DNA from 4 places in the Arthrobacter sp. EM1 genome. Region 3 is predicted to be linked to each of the others. Evidence: riboswitches for the same ligand, from Rfam matches in the RefSeq annotation. Region 3 holds a riboswitch; each other region holds the start of a gene.

Region 1 (3,727 bases), 1.2 Mb from region 3:
CCGCCGGGGACAACAAAGGAGGGGACATCGGCGATCGCGTAGAAGACCTTGTATCCCGCGCCGGAACGGTCGATGAAGAGGGCCTGGTCCAGATCGGTGGAAGACGCAGGATCGATGGTCACAAACTCGATGTGGGTGAAATCCAGCTCCGGCAGTTCGTGTCCGGCGACGGCTTCCTTCGCTTCCCGCAGCGCGTCCTCGGGGAACGGTCCGGGCAGCTCCAGGGTTGTGCGCAACGTGTTGAGTGCCTCGGCAAGGAGGCTCTCCTGCTGGTGGACATTCGGGGTCAAGCGATGCTGGGACACGGAAATCAGAGTAGCTTCATTTGCACTATTAGTCTTGGACCATGAGCAGATTCCCGGCTGATCCCGCCCGCTACAACAGCTTTCTGAGGGATTTGTTCGGCGTGATGGCCTACACCGAACTCTCCGCTTTCGAGCGGCTCTCCTCCGACGCACGGTACGCGCCCACCCTGCACGACCGGGCAGCGCTGGGACGTATCGCCGTGATCGAGTTCCAGCACTACGAACTCGTCAGCTCCAGGCTCGAAGCCATGGGCCTGGACACCGAGGAAGCCATGCTGCCGTTCCAGCCGTCGGTGGACCACTTCCATAAACGCACCCGCCCGGCGGACTGGCACGAGTCCCTCATCAAGGCGTACGTGATCGACACCGTTTCCGCCGACGCCTACCGCGCCATGTCCCGTTATCTCGACGCAGGCACCCGTGCCCTGGTGGAGCAGGTCCAGGCCGGCGACGAAGCGGCAGCGGTGCTGCGGGAACGGCTCCGGGCCGCCCTCGCAGATGACCCGAAGCTGGCGTCGCGGCTGGCACTGTGGGCCCGGCGACTGCTGGGGGAGGTCCTCAACCAGGCGCAGCGGATGAGCTTCGAGCACGCCTTCGCCGACCGGCTGATCGGCGCGGATGAGGACGGGCCGAGGGAGCTTGTCCGAGCCCTGCTGCGGGAACTGGCAGCGAACCACGCACGCCGGATGACGCAGCTCGGCCTTGCCGGCTGAGCAGGCGGGCCTTAGCGTTCCGCGGCGTCGAGGGCGGCAAGCAGGGCCCGGGCTGCGCCCTCGGGATCGGTGGCCTCGGTGATCGCGCGGACCACGACGATCCTGCCGGCGCCCGCGGCCACCACTTGCTCCACATTGCCCAGGTCGATGCCGCCGATCGCGAACCACGGCCGCGCGCCCCAGAGGTTCCCCGCAGCCTCGCTCCGGGCAGTTCTCCGCTGCTGGGCCTCTGACCCGCCGATCGCGTCCGCCGCGTAGCGGACGAGGTCAAGTCCGACGGCGGCGCGGCCCGGCTTTGTGGGGGTGGCCCATACCGGGCCAACACAGAAGTAGGTCAGACCGTTCCGGCCGGAAGTTGCGGCTATCGCGGCGTCCACCTGGGCCGGAGTGTGGGTGGACAGCCCGATCGCGGTCTCCTGGCCGAGGAAGTCCCGCGCCGCCCCGAACGGGATGTCCTTTTGCCCGATATGGAACACCGGCGCCCCGGCCAGGGAGGCGAGGTCTGCCCGGTCGTTGACTGCCCAAAGCCGGCCATGACGGCGGGCCGCCTGCTGCAGGACCGCCAGCAGTTCCAGCTCCTCGGCGGCTTCCAGGGATTTGTCGCGCAGCTGGATGATGTCGACGCCGCCAGCAAAGGCCGAGTCCACGAAGTCTGCAAAGTCGCCGCGGTCCCGGCGCGCGTCGGTGCAGAGATAAAGGCGGGCGGTGGTGTGGGCGGCATCCTGGCTCATGTTTCCAGCCTAGTTCCTCTACACTGGGCCAATACCGCGGGAGCCCGCCGCCGTCCACGCCACTGGTGACCGGCAACGGCAGGCTGAGAGGGCGTAGCAGCCGACCGCTTGACCTGATCCGGTTAGTACCGGCGTAGGGAAGGAATCCTCTATGGACGGCACCTTCGTCCCCGGCACGGCCCGTGAAAGCGACGCAACCTCGGCTGCGGCCGCCGCGGATGACCTCAAAAACCCCGAATGTTACGACGTGGCCGTGATTGGCGGCGGCGTTGTTGGCCACGGGATCGCCTGGGCGGTGCGGCGCTCGGGCCGATCTGTCGCGTTGATCGACGACGCCCCCGGAACAGGAGCCAGTTGGGCTGCCGCCGGCATGCTTGCCCCGGTGAGCGAACTGCACTACCAGGAAGAGGCCCTCCTGGAGCTTATGCTGGAATCCTCCCGCCTCTGGCCGGCATTCGCGGCCGGACTGGACGGCGCCGGGGGCGGAACGGGGGGCTCCCGGACGGGCTACCTCACCACGCCGACCCTCGCCGTGGGTGTCGACGCCGCCGACCGCCGGGCGCTCGCGGACCTGCGCACCGCCCAGCAGGCTGCCGGCCTCAGCGTCGAGCCGCTGACCGTCCGTGCGGCACGAAGGCGAGAGCCGCTGCTGAGTCCGGGCATCTCCTGCGCCTTCGATATTCCCGCCGACCACCAGGTGGACCCGCGCCTGCTGCTGGCCCGGATCAGGGAACTGCTGCGCACCGACAGTCGCTCCACCACCATCGCCAGGCGTGCCGGCGGGCTGTTCTGGGAGCAGGGTCGGGTGGCTGGCGCCAGCCTCATCGGCGGCGGTTCCATCCGGGCCAAGGACACCATTGTGGCCAACGGCCTTGGCGCCGCCACACTTGAGGGGCTGCCCGCGGGGCTTGAGTTTCCCCTGCGGCCGGTCCACGGGGACATCCTCCGGCTCCGCGTCCCGGCGAAACTACGGCCGCTGCTCACCGCCACGGTGCGCGGGCTGGTGCGCGGGGTGCCGGTCTACATCGTGCCCCGGCAGGACGGCACGGTGGTGATCGGCGCCACCCAGCGCGAAGACGCGCTCGGCGGCGACAACCCGGATGCTGCCACCCAAGCTGGTGTCCCGGGCCGGGCGGTGTCCGCCGGCGGTGTTTACCAGCTGCTGCGTGATGCCCAGCAGCTGGTCCCCGCCGTCGCCGAACTGGAATTGCTGGAGGCCACTGCCCGGGCCCGGCCGGGGACCCCGGACAACGCGCCGCTGCTGGGCCGGGTGGCGGCGCGGGGGCGTCCGGGGGAAATTGCCGGTTTGATGATAGCGACCGGCTTTTTCCGGCACGGCATCCTGCTCACACCCGCCGCCGCGAGGATCTGCTGTGAGTTGCTGGACGGAACCGTGGATTCCCGTTGGAAGCACTTCCGCCCGGACAGGTTCGCCACCGGCAGTCAAACCAGCAGACCGGCCGCAGCCGGCGCCCGGAGGCCGTCCCCGAAGATCATCACCCATCCGAACACCCACCCTGAAGAAAACAAGGAAGCGGTATGAACATCACCCTGAACGGAACCGGGCACTTTCTCCCGGACGGCGCCTCGGTCAGCCAGCTGGTCAGCCAGGTTACCGGCCGGCCGCTGGCGCCCAACGGCCACTCAGTCGACGGCGGGAAACTCGGGGTCGCCGTCGCCCGCAACGCGGACGTGGTCCCGCGCAGCCAGTGGTACACCACAGCGCTCGTCGACGGTGACGACCTCGAACTGGTCACGGCGGTGCAGGGAGGATGAGCGGCAGGGAGGACACCACACTCGCCGGGGCGCCGGGAATTTCACCGGCCGCCGCGGACCCGTTCACGGTCGACGGTGTACAGCTGGGGTCCCGGCTGATTATGGGAACCGGCGGGGCGCCTAGCCTTGACGGTCTGGGTGCCGCGCTGCTGGCGTCCGGCACCGAACTGACCACCGTGGCGATGCGGCGCTATTCGCCGGC
Region 2 (3,727 bases), 730 kb from region 3:
CCGGAATCTCGCGCAAGCTGCCCGACGTCGAACGCAACCGCCTCAAGCGGATCCTCAAGGACCGCCTGCCCGAGGATGCTGGCGTTATTGTGCGCACCGCCGCGGAGGGTGCGTCCGAGGAAGAACTCACGCACGACATCAACCGGCTCCGTGCCCAGTGGGAAGGGATCGAGGGCCAGTCGAGCTCAACTAAGATCCTTGCCCCCGAACTGCTCTACGGCGAACCCGATCTGACCATCAAGGTAGTCCGTGATGTCTTCAACGAGGACTTCTCCAAGCTGATCGTCTCCGGTGAGGAAGCGTGGGACACCATCGAGGCCTACGTCACCTACGTAGCCCCCGACCTTGTCGGCCGGCTGGAGAAATGGACCAAGGACTCGGACATCTTCGGTGCCTGGCGCATCGACGAGCAGATCCACAAAGCACTGGACCGCAAGGTTTTCCTGCCCTCCGGCGGCTCGCTCGTAATCGACCGCACCGAAGCCATGACAGTGGTGGACGTCAACACCGGCAAGTTCACCGGCAGCGGCGGCAACCTTGAGGAAACCGTCACCAAAAACAACCTCGAAGCGGCCGAAGAAGTTGTCCGGCAGCTCCGGCTCCGCGACATCGGCGGCATTATCGTGATCGACTTCATCGACATGGTGCTTGAATCGAACCGGGACCTGGTACTGCGCCGCATGGTGGAGTGCCTGGGCCGGGACCGGACCAAACACCAGGTCGCGGAGGTGACTTCGCTGGGCCTCGTGCAGATGACGCGGAAGCGGATGGGTACCGGGCTGCTGGAAGTTTTCGGCGAACAGTGCGAGGCCTGCGCCGGCCGCGGCATTGTGACCCACGACGAGCCGGTGGAGCACCGCCGCGCCAACGTCGTTGCCGCCGAGCATCACATTCCCCGTGCGGAGCAGCCTGCCCCCCCGCGGACCGAACGCAAGAGCCGCCGCCGCGGACGGGGCGGCCAGGGCACGGACGAACAGTCGGTGCCGGCCGCAGCGCACCCCGAGCCCACCGACGCCGAACGCCATGCCAAGGCCGAGGCGACCCGCCACGCGCTGGCGAATATCGCTGCGGCGGCGCATGCTGCCCATCTGCATGACGATGAAGCGGCCACGGGAGTCGACGCCGGGGTCCGCCAGGCCGCTGTTGAGGCAGCCGTCGAGCTGGCCGCAACGGAGGAGGCTGCCGGACGTCCCGGCGCCGTGCTGACCTTCGGCGGCGAACAAGTCGCACTGCCGTTTGTGGAGCATGCCGACGAGTCGGGTGCGCCCGCGCTGACCATGGACCTGCTGACCGAGGCTTTCGCCCAGCTGGGTGACAGCGGGGAAGTCTCCGCGGCGGATCCCGCTGCACCGGCTGCGAAGGCGGCCGCAGCCCGGACTGCACCGGCGGCTCCGGCGCGTGCCGGCGGAACCGGCCCGGGCCGCGCCCAGGCGCCAGGCTCCCAGACGGAGGCGGCCCCCGAGGCCGGCGCCTCCCGTGCCCGCCGCGGACGGCGCAACCGCAGCGCCAGCCGCGCGCAGGGAGCAGCCAACGAAACCTCGGTAGAGCAGCGCCGGGCGGCGCCGCAGGCTGCCGTTTCGGTACACGAGGCAAAGGCCCCGGCAGCAGCAACAACGCCGGCGGCCAAACCGGCCACAAACGAACCGATTATCCTCGGCGTCGGCGTTCCGGCCTCGGAACTCTAACCCCAAGAAAGTTCGGGAAGGCCGCGGGTGCGGTCCGGGCCGCGTAGCAATACGCCAGGTTCGGGCCGTGCCCGCGACTTCGTTAAAGGATGCGGCTAGGCTTGGTCCCTGACACGGGGTGCCGCGCATCGAGCCGGCTGAGATCCAGACCCGTTGAACCTGTCCGGTTAGCACCGGCGAAGGGATGTCTCCCATGACCGCCGCCTCCCCGTTTCTTCCCGCTGTCCCCGCAGCCCCGGCATCCCGGATCCCGCGGGTGCTCACGATCGCAGGCTCGGACCCCTCCGGCGGTGCCGGGATCCAGGCGGACCTGAAGAGCATTGCCGCGCATGGCGGCTACGGCATGGCCGCCATCACCGCCCTGACCGCACAGAACACACGCGGCGTCAGCGCCATCCACGTCCCGCCGGCAGATTTCCTGACCGCCCAGCTTGACGCGGTCAGCGCCGACATCCGGATCGACGCCGTCAAGATCGGGATGCTGGGGGACGCCGCCGTGATCGACGCCGTCCGGACCTGGCTGGCGAAGGTCAGGCCCGCCATTGTGGTGCTGGACCCCGTGATGGTGGCCACAAGCGGTGACCGGCTGCTGCAGGCGCCCGCCGAATCGGCGCTGCAAGAACTGCTGCCCTACGCGGACCTGATCACGCCGAACCTCGCCGAACTCGCGATTCTGCTCAACGAACCCGTCGCCGGCAACTGGGCTGCGGCGCTGGAACAGGGCAAGCGGCTTGCCGCCGGCACCGGCACGACCGTCCTGGTGAAGGGCGGCCACCTCGACGGCACCGGCGCTGCGGGCGGAGCCGGCGAGCACGGCGACGGCTGCCCGGACGCGCTCGTCAACACCTGCGGGGTCCTGGCCCGGCACGTCATAGTAGTACCGGGGGAGCGGGTCCGCACCAGCAACAGCCACGGAACGGGATGCTCACTGTCCGCGGCGATGGCGACCGTGCAGGCCCGGGTCGGGGACTGGGAGGCCGCCTTGCGGGAAGTTAAGCCGTGGCTGGAAGGGGCGCTGCGCACCTCGGCGGACCTCGACGTCGGCAGCGGCAACGGCCCGGTCCATCACTTCCACCATGTCCAGCATCAGACCGCCCATCACGGTACGGGTGCCGGCGGCGGCGAACTGCACCGGGTCCCTGCCGCGGGTGAATTCGCCCGTGGGCTGCGGGAAACCGCTGCTGCCGACCTCGAGGCCATCTACGGCCTGGACTTCATCACGGCCCTGGCGGACGGGTCCTTGCCGGAGCAGGACTTCGCGTACTACCTCGGACAGGACGCCCTGTACCTGAACGGCTATTCGCGGGTCCTCTCCCGGGCCGCCGCGATCGCACCCACGGAAGACGAACAGCTCTTCTGGACCCGCTCCGCACAGAATTGCCTCAGCGTCGAAGCCGAACTGCACCGGACCTGGCTGCGCGGACGCACGGCGGAGCGGACGCTCGGACCGGTCACCAAGTCCTACGTAGACCACCTTCTGGCCGCCTCGGTCACCGGGAGCTACGGAGTGCTGATCGCTGCGGTACTGCCGTGCTTCTGGCTCTATGCCGAGGTGGGACAGGCACTGCACAACCGGTTCCTCGCCGCGGGTGCGCCGCAATCGCACCCCTACGCCGCGTGGCTGCGCACCTACGCCGATCCGGAGTTCGCCGACGCCACCCGGCAGGCCATCGCCCACACCGACACCGCAGCCCGGGCGGCCTCACCCGGCGAACGGGACGCCATGACCGTGGCCTTCCGGCAGTCCGCCCGCTACGAAGTGGACTTCTTCGACGCGCCGCGCGTGCACGCCTGAGCCGCGGGACAGCAGGGAGCCTGTACGATAGGGAGGCGCGGTTCCGGAAGTCGTTGCGGCTACGTCCTGTCCATACAGGGTGTCACCTATCACGTACCTCCCTTCGGAACCAGCCTCATTTGCGGCCGAAGGCAAAATTAGCGTAGTCTAGATCTTCGGTGCTTACGCCAACACTTGGGTTATGACCTTGAGGACGCTCCACTTGATTTCAGGTGCGAATGTCCACGGGATAGCTCATGGGTTCCCC
Region 3 (3,727 bases):
CCTGGCGGGAAGCGGATCAGCCCGGTGAGGCCCGCCGGCGCATGGGCCTTTCTGCCCCGACCACGGCCGGCGGGCAGCCCCCGGGGTGCCCGCTTGCCGTGGTCCATCCGTTTCTGTATGGGTGTGGGGTGGGTCAGGCGCTGGCTGCGCTCCGGTTGATCTCGCCGTTTACCCCCTTGGGGAAGAACCCGCCTTCTCTTTCTGCTTTGGCGGTGAGGTAGGCGATGTTCAGGACCTGCCCCGGGCTGCGGCTGAAAGCGATGCCGTTTGCGTCGGTCGGGACAAGGTTGGCGGTGTCTTTAGTGCCAATACCCTGATCGAGATCAGTTGATCCATCGAGGCTGTCCCGGGCGTCGGAGATCGCTTGGGCTGGTACCTGCAGATCACGAGCGTAGAGGGTGGTTCTGATGATTCCGGCGTGATAAGCCTCGACAGCGAGGATACCGGCGGCGGCTTCGAGGTCAATGCCGCAATTTGCCGTCCTCATGTATGCAGACGAGTCCCTCCATACTGTCGACGCAGCAGAGTCTGGCCTCGGCCGAGGAACCCGACGCCTCCCAGGCCCTGATGGGCGTCTTCGCCGACGAAGGTATCCGGGTCGTCCGCCGGGCGGCCGTGTCCTCGGTGCGCACGGACCCGGCCACCGGCGGGATCATCGCGACCGCGATCGTCTCAGGCGGGCAGCAGGAATTCCGGGCCGCCAGACTGCTCGTCGCCACCGGACGCCGGCCGGTCACGAACGGACTGAACCTGGCCACGGTCGGCGGCAAAACCGGGCACCGGGGCGAAATCCTCTTGCAGAACATCCTAGCCAGCTCCCACGAACGGATCTGGGCCGCCGGGGAAGGGACCGGACACCCCGAATTCGTCTACGTCGCAGCCGCCCACGGCTCCCTGTTGGTGGAGAACGCCTTCAACAACGCCGGCCGTGAGGTCGACGCAGCCGGTATCCGGTGCGAATGCCGGGTGCTTCCCCTGGCATTCGTCCCCAGAGCCTTGGTGAACAGGGACACCCGAGGCTTCATCCAAATTGTCGCCGACGCGGACAACGGACGGATCGTGGGAATGACCGCCGTCGCCAAGGACGCCGGTGACCTGGCCGCGGCCGGGGTCTTCATCATGGAAGCTGGAATGACTGTGGAGCAGGTGGCGAACCTATGGAGCGCGTACCTCACAATGGCCGAAGGAATCAAGATCGCCGCCCAGTCCTTCACCACCGATGTCTCCAAACTCTCATGCTGCGCCTCGTGACCAGCTAGGCCTCCACACGGATGCAGCAGGCCTCGTTGAGTACGACTTCATCGATCCAGCCGACCTCCGTCCTCACAGGTTACCGACATCGTCCTCGCACCCTCTCGCCCTCGCTGCCCCGGCACGGATCAACAGTGCAGGCGTCTGCATCATTTCGAATGCTGTGCGTTCGGAGGACTGCCGGCTGGCCAGAGGAGCGCATCATCCTCGGCAGCTGCCGACAGGAGTCTCAGCTTCCGGTGATTCGGCGTGCACTGCGTTGCTGGAGGGCCTGCTTCCGATAATGGCTGCCGTCCGGGGGATACCCGGGATCATCCAGAGCGGTAGAACGGGCACGCTGGGGTGCTACGATTTTTCCATCCACACGGGTGCCCTTGCAAGGGCTGAGATCGGGCTGATGCAGTCTGCGACCGTTGAACCTGTCCGGGTCATGCCGGCGAAGGAAGTAGGAAACCACTGATGAGCTCCATGAATTCACATTCGCTCGCGTACGCCCGAGACCCCGAAAATGGCATTAGGGTCCCTGTCACGGAGATTGCTCTGGAGGACTCTCCGAACGGGACGAAGAATCCACCGTTCACGGTCTACCGGACGGCCGGGCCCGGAAGCGATCCTGTGATCGGCCTGGAGCCGTTCCGGTCCGAATGGATAGAATCCAGGGGCGACACCGAGCCCTACGGCGGCCGGGAACGGAACCTGCTCGACGACGGTAAATCCGCCGTGCGACGGGGTGCCGCTTCTGCTGAATGGAAAGGCGCGCAGCCGGTTCCCCGCCGCGCCCTCGAGGGTAAGACCGTTACCCAGATGCGCTACGCCCGCCAGGGCGTCATCACTCCCGAGATGCGGTTTGTGGCAGTGCGGGAAAACTGCGACGTTGAGCTGGTGCGCGGCGAAGTTGCCGCAGGTCGGGCCATCATTCCCAACAACATCAACCACCCCGAATCCGAACCGATGATCATCGGCAAGGCCTTCCTCGTGAAGATCAACGCCAACATCGGCAACTCCGCGGTCACCTCCTCCATCGCTGAGGAAGTGGACAAACTGCAGTGGGCCGCCCGATGGGGCGCCGACACCGTGATGGACCTCTCCACCGGCGATGACATCCACACCACCCGTGAATGGATCATCCGCAACGCTCCGGTCCCGATTGGGACAGTACCGATCTATCAGGCACTGGAGAAGGTCAACGGTGAGGCCAATGACCTGACCTGGGAAATCTATCGGGACACCGTGATCGAACAATGCGAGCAGGGCGTGGACTATATGACCGTCCACGCCGGGGTGCTGCTGCGGTACGTCCCCCTGACCGCCAACCGGGTGACCGGTATCGTCTCCCGCGGCGGGTCGATCATGGCCGGCTGGTGCCTGGCCCACCACCAGGAGAACTTCCTCTACACACACTTCGACGAACTGTGCGAGATCTTCGCCAAGTACGACGTCGCCTTTTCCCTGGGTGATGGCCTGCGGCCCGGCGCGACCGCGGATGCCAACGACGCCGCCCAGTTCGCCGAACTGGACACCCTCGCCGAACTCACCAAGCGGGCCTGGAAGTACGACGTGCAGGTCATGGTCGAAGGCCCCGGGCACATCCCCTTCCACCTCGTCCGCGAAAACGTCGAGCGACAGCAGGAACTCTGCGACGGCGCCCCCTTCTACACCCTCGGCCCGTTGGTGACCGACATCGCCCCAGGCTATGACCACATCACCTCGGCCATCGGCGCCACCGAAATCGCCCGCTACGGCACCGCAATGCTCTGCTACGTCACGCCCAAGGAACACCTCGGGTTGCCGAACAAGGATGACGTCAAGACCGGCGTCATCACCTACAAAATCGCGGCCCACGCCGCCGACCTCGCCAAAGGACACCCAGGAGCCCACGAACGCGACGACGCCCTGTCAAAAGCACGGTTCGAGTTCCGCTGGCGGGACCAGTTCGCACTTTCCCTGGACCCGGAAACAGCCGAATCCTTCCATGACGAGACGTTGCCCGCCGAGCCGGCGAAGACCGCGCACTTCTGCTCCATGTGCGGACCCAAGTTCTGCTCCATGCGGCTCTCCCAGGACATCCGCGACCAGTTCGGAGGCATGTCCGAACAGGAAGCCATCGCCGGAATGAACGCTAAATCCGACGAGTTCCGCGAATCCGGCGGGAAGGTCTACCTCCCCGAACCCGTCGTGCCCGGGAGCTAGGAACGAGGAGCGGGTTCGGGCAGCGCCGGCACTCCGGCGCCGGTCCTGCCCCGATCCGGAACTAGAGATCTGTTCGACAGGGTCGGCGGGGAGGGCTGTGAGTCGGCGTCCGTCCCGTCGATCTGCTCGACCATGAGTTCGCGATCCGCCCGGTATTGACGAATCTCGGGGCGGAGGTGGTGGTCTTACTGGCGCAGGAGCTCACGTCCGCTGAGCGAATCGCCGGTTGAGTCCGTCTCCTTGGATGCGCCCCGCTGGTGAGTAGGGCTTTGGAGTTTCTGATTTC
Region 4 (3,727 bases), 1.9 Mb from region 3:
TCGTGCAGTGCCGTTTGTACTCGTGTTCCTGGCCAAAGTGGTGGCAGCGAGCTGCCAGGTCCTGTACCTGGCAGCGGCCAAGGGACCCAAGGTGGTCAGTGCCGTTGTGGCCGTCCCGCTCCGGAGCCACTCTGACCTGCTGGTCACGGCGACCGGTCACGTCACCGCGCTGATCCCCGGCTCCATGGTGGTGGAAGTGGATCGCTCCACATCCACGCTCTATGTGCACGGGATCAACGTCCGCAATGCAGCCGGCGCCGCGCAACTGCGCAAGGACGTCCGCGACACGGAGGCCGGGCTGATCCGGATCATGGGTACCAAAGCCGAAGTGTCCGCACTCAACCAGGAGGTGGGGCCGTGATGGCGCTAGTCCTGACCGTAACCGCGGTGGTGCTCTCGTTGGCCGCCGGCGGGGCGATCATCCGGATCGCGCGGGGCCCGTCGCTGCTGGACCGGGTGCTTGCCGCGGACGTGCTCCTGGCCATCGTGGGGGCGGCCATCTGCATCGACATGGCCGTGAACCGGCACCTGAACAACCTTATGCTGCTGGTGGCGGTATCCCTTATCGGGTTCGTCGGCTCCGTCACGGTAGCCCGCTTCGTTGCCGACCGGAGGGAGAAAAGCAGTGCCTCCTGAGACATTTACCGCCGACACCGTGATCGACGCCGTCTCGGCTGTCTTTATGGTGGTCGGTGCCCTGATGTCCCTCGCTGCGGCGGTGGGATTGCTCCGCTTTCCCGACCTGATGACCCGGATGCACGCAGCCACCAAACCCCAGGTGCTGGGACTGTTCCTGTTGCTGTTCGCGCTGGGCCTTCAAATGCGCACCTGGTGGGTCTGGCCGGTGCTGGTGGTGGCATGGATCTTCCAGCTGCTCACAGTTCCGGTTTCCGCGCATATGGTCGGCCGCGCCGGGTACCGGACCAAGCACCTCCACCCGGAGCTGCTCAGCACCGACGACCTGGAGGCCGTGGTGCAGCAGGCAGCCGGCACCCGGGGATTCACTCACGACGACGCCGGGGACGCCGGCAAACGGTGAAGCTAGAGGATGCGCCCTAGACCAGGTCCTGGGTTTTGGCGAAGCGGGCAACCGCTCGCTGGGTGCCGCGATTGGCGAGTACTTGGATGATGGCGCTGACGGACGCGGAGATCAGCGCAAAAGTCAGGGCCGAGCGCAGGGTGGTGGGGACATCGTCCTCGTGGCCCTTGGGTGGCTTATTGCCGGTGGACTTCTCCCAGACGGTGTCCACGAGCTTGGTGCCGACGTAGCCGGCAAGCAGGCTGACGCCGGCGCCGAGCAGTTTGATGAAAATATTCATTCTTCGCAACTCCTTGCGGGAGGGAAACAGGGCTTCCCCTAGCCTAGCGTTCCTCGCCCGACGGTCCAGTTGGGGACCTGCGGGCGGGGCCAACACCCCTGCCGTCGTCGGAGTCTTGGGTTTAACCTCGGCGTAACCCGGGGGTGGCCGGCGCTCCACGGGTGTAAAGTGGGTCACGCCCACAAGGGCGATTTTTAGATACGACAGGGGAGCGCCGCCGTCGGGCATCACCGGGGAAATCCGGGGAGACCACAGGTGGGCGCTGAGAGTGCGGACAGCCGCAGACCCTCGAACCTGATCCGGTTAGTACCGGCGCAAGGGAGTCGAGTTCTCAGAGTGGCCGGAGCGGCAGCGGAAGCTGCAGGCCCGGGCCACTCTCCCCTCCTGTTCCTCAGGAGGACGATATGACTGATACATCTGCCAAGCCCGGATCCGTACAACCCGGATCAGCCGGCGCGCCCGTCCGGTACAGCCACAACTGGCGTGTGGTGGACATTGTGGTGGCGGCGCTCATTGCGGTTGCCGGCGGCGTGATCTTCTGGGCCTGGTCCCAGGGTGCCAACCTGGTTTCTGCCCCCGTTAATGCGTTCTATCCGCCGCTCACCGGGCTCTACGCCGGAGGCTGGATGCTCCCGGCCGTGCTGGGCATGCTGATCATCCGCAAGCCGGGTGCTGCACTGTTCTGCGAATCGGTGGCCGCCACCGGCGAGCTGATCATGGGCTCGCAGTACGGCACCACAGTGCTGATCTCAGGCATCCTGCAGGGCCTCGGCGCCGAGCTGGTTTTTGCCGCGGTGCTCTACAAGAAGTTCAATGTGCCGTCCTTTCACGGGAAATTCAACCTGCCGGTGGCACTGCTGGCCGGCGCCGGGGCGGGCCTGTTCTGCGGCTTGAATGACTCGTTCCTGCCCTGGGGCTGGAACATCGCTTACGCCTCCGGTGACAAGCTGGCCTACATCGTTTTCACTGTGGTCTCCGGCGCCGTGATCGCCGGCGGCCTGTCCTGGCTCGCCACCCGGGCCCTGGCCAGGACCGGGGTGCTGGGCTCTTTCGCCTCCCGCAAGGCGGCCGCGGAGCCGGTCTTTTCCTGACCCGCGCACACGGCTGATGACATCCTCCGACCGGGTCCGCCCGGCTGCGATCACCGCGCGCGGCTGGGGCTGGTGGCACGCGGGCCGGACCCGGCCCGCAGTCCGCGGCCTTGACCTGGACATTCAGGCAGGGGAACGTGTGCTGCTGCTGGGACCATCCGGTGCCGGCAAATCCACGCTCCTCCACGCCCTGGCCGGTGTCCTCGGCGACTCGCCCGGCGGGGACGCCGGGCGAGCCGCCGAGCGTGCCGCTGGCCGCGGGCCGGCGGACGACGGGGATGCCGAGGAGACCGGCAGCTTGCTGATCGACGGGGCATCACCCCGGGAGCGGCGCGGCCGGGCCGGGCTGATGCAGCAGGACCCGGAGACGCAGGTGGTGCTCTCGCGCCTGGGCGACGACGTCGCCTTCGGGGCGGAAAACCTTTCAGTGCCCCCGGCCGACATCTGGACCCGGGCAGCGGAAGCGCTCGACGACGTCGGACTCGGCCGCCTGCCGCTGGACCACCCGACGTCGGCGCTGTCCGGCGGCCAGAAGCAGCGCCTGGCCCTCGCCGGCATCCTGGCGATGCGCCCCGGACTGATTCTCCTCGACGAGCCCACCGCCAACCTGGACCCGGCCGGAGTGCTGGAGCTTCGTGATGCCGTCGGCCGTTGCCTGGACAAGACCGGCGCTACCCTGGTGGTCGTGGAGCACAGGGTTGCCGTCTGGAAAGACCTCGTGAACCGGATTGTGGTGCTGCAGCCGGGCTCGGCGACGGACACCGCGGTGCTGATCGACGGACCGCCGGACCAGGTCCTGGACCAGGCGCGGGACATGCTCACCGCGGCGGGTGTTTGGGTGCCCGGTTACGTGCCGCAGACCCGGACGCGTCACCGGCCGCGGCCCGCCGGCCCGGCATCGGCCGCCGCCTCGGCCGCCGGCAGGGCCGCCGCCGGGGCGCCCGGTGGCCAGATTGCCCGCACCCCGACAGCGGGACTGCTGCTTGCCGCTGAGGACCTGGCCGTGTCCCGCGAACGGCCGCGCCGGGCGGGCCTCCGGGGCGGTTTTCGACCCATTCCGCCGGCGCCCGTCCAGTCCGGCATTGTTGCCCGGGTCCGCGCCGGGGAGGCCTTGACCATTACCGGCCCCAACGGATCGGGAAAGTCCACCTTCGCCCTGACGCTCGCGGGCCTGCTCGCGCCGGTCTCCGGCACGGTCTCGGCCACCCCGGAACTCAGCTCCGGTGCCGGGAGCGATCCGTACAAGTGGAAGGCCCGGCAGCTGATCTCAAGGATCGGCACAGTGTTCCAGGAACCTGAGCACCAGTTCGTCACGGG

The links. A riboswitch is a leader RNA that binds a small molecule or an ion and turns the genes downstream of it on or off. The one in region 3 is predicted to bind thiamine pyrophosphate.
Region 1: it holds a riboswitch for thiamine pyrophosphate, as region 3 does, so the genes downstream of both, thiO (glycine oxidase ThiO) here and thiC (phosphomethylpyrimidine synthase ThiC) in region 3, are expected to answer to the same signal.
Region 2: it holds a riboswitch for thiamine pyrophosphate, as region 3 does, so the genes downstream of both, QI450_RS09535 (bifunctional hydroxymethylpyrimidine kinase/phosphomethylpyrimidine kinase) here and thiC (phosphomethylpyrimidine synthase ThiC) in region 3, are expected to answer to the same signal.
Region 4: it holds a riboswitch for thiamine pyrophosphate, as region 3 does, so the genes downstream of both, QI450_RS15190 (ECF transporter S component) here and thiC (phosphomethylpyrimidine synthase ThiC) in region 3, are expected to answer to the same signal.

The regions. Positions count from the first base shown of each region.
Region 1 is NZ_CP124836.1:2,521,394-2,525,120, reverse strand. It holds gene QI450_RS11620 (RNB domain-containing ribonuclease) at 1-305, opposite strand, end outside; gene QI450_RS11615 (ferritin-like fold-containing protein) at 347-1,018, shown strand; gene thiE (thiamine phosphate synthase) at 1,030-1,749, opposite strand; TPP riboswitch at 1,776-1,907, shown strand; gene thiO (glycine oxidase ThiO) at 1,901-3,292, shown strand; gene thiS (sulfur carrier protein ThiS) at 3,289-3,525, shown strand; gene QI450_RS11595 (thiazole synthase) at 3,522-3,727, shown strand, end outside.
Region 2 is NZ_CP124836.1:2,071,966-2,075,692, reverse strand. It holds gene QI450_RS09540 (Rne/Rng family ribonuclease) at 1-1,685, shown strand, start outside; TPP riboswitch at 1,790-1,887, shown strand; gene QI450_RS09535 (bifunctional hydroxymethylpyrimidine kinase/phosphomethylpyrimidine kinase) at 1,879-3,480, shown strand.
Region 3 is NZ_CP124836.1:1,338,037-1,341,763, forward strand. It holds gene QI450_RS06065 (hypothetical protein) at 134-487, opposite strand; partial or broken gene QI450_RS06070 (FAD-dependent oxidoreductase) at 505-1,251, shown strand; TPP riboswitch at 1,606-1,713, shown strand; gene thiC (phosphomethylpyrimidine synthase ThiC) at 1,711-3,441, shown strand.
Region 4 is NZ_CP124836.1:3,276,809-3,280,535, reverse strand. It holds gene QI450_RS15210 (Na+/H+ antiporter subunit E) at 1-361, shown strand, start outside; gene QI450_RS15205 (monovalent cation/H+ antiporter complex subunit F) at 361-636, shown strand; gene mnhG (monovalent cation/H(+) antiporter subunit G) at 626-1,039, shown strand; gene QI450_RS15195 (DUF4235 domain-containing protein) at 1,056-1,319, opposite strand; TPP riboswitch at 1,515-1,658, shown strand; gene QI450_RS15190 (ECF transporter S component) at 1,724-2,410, shown strand; gene QI450_RS15185 (ABC transporter ATP-binding protein) at 2,427-3,727, shown strand, end outside.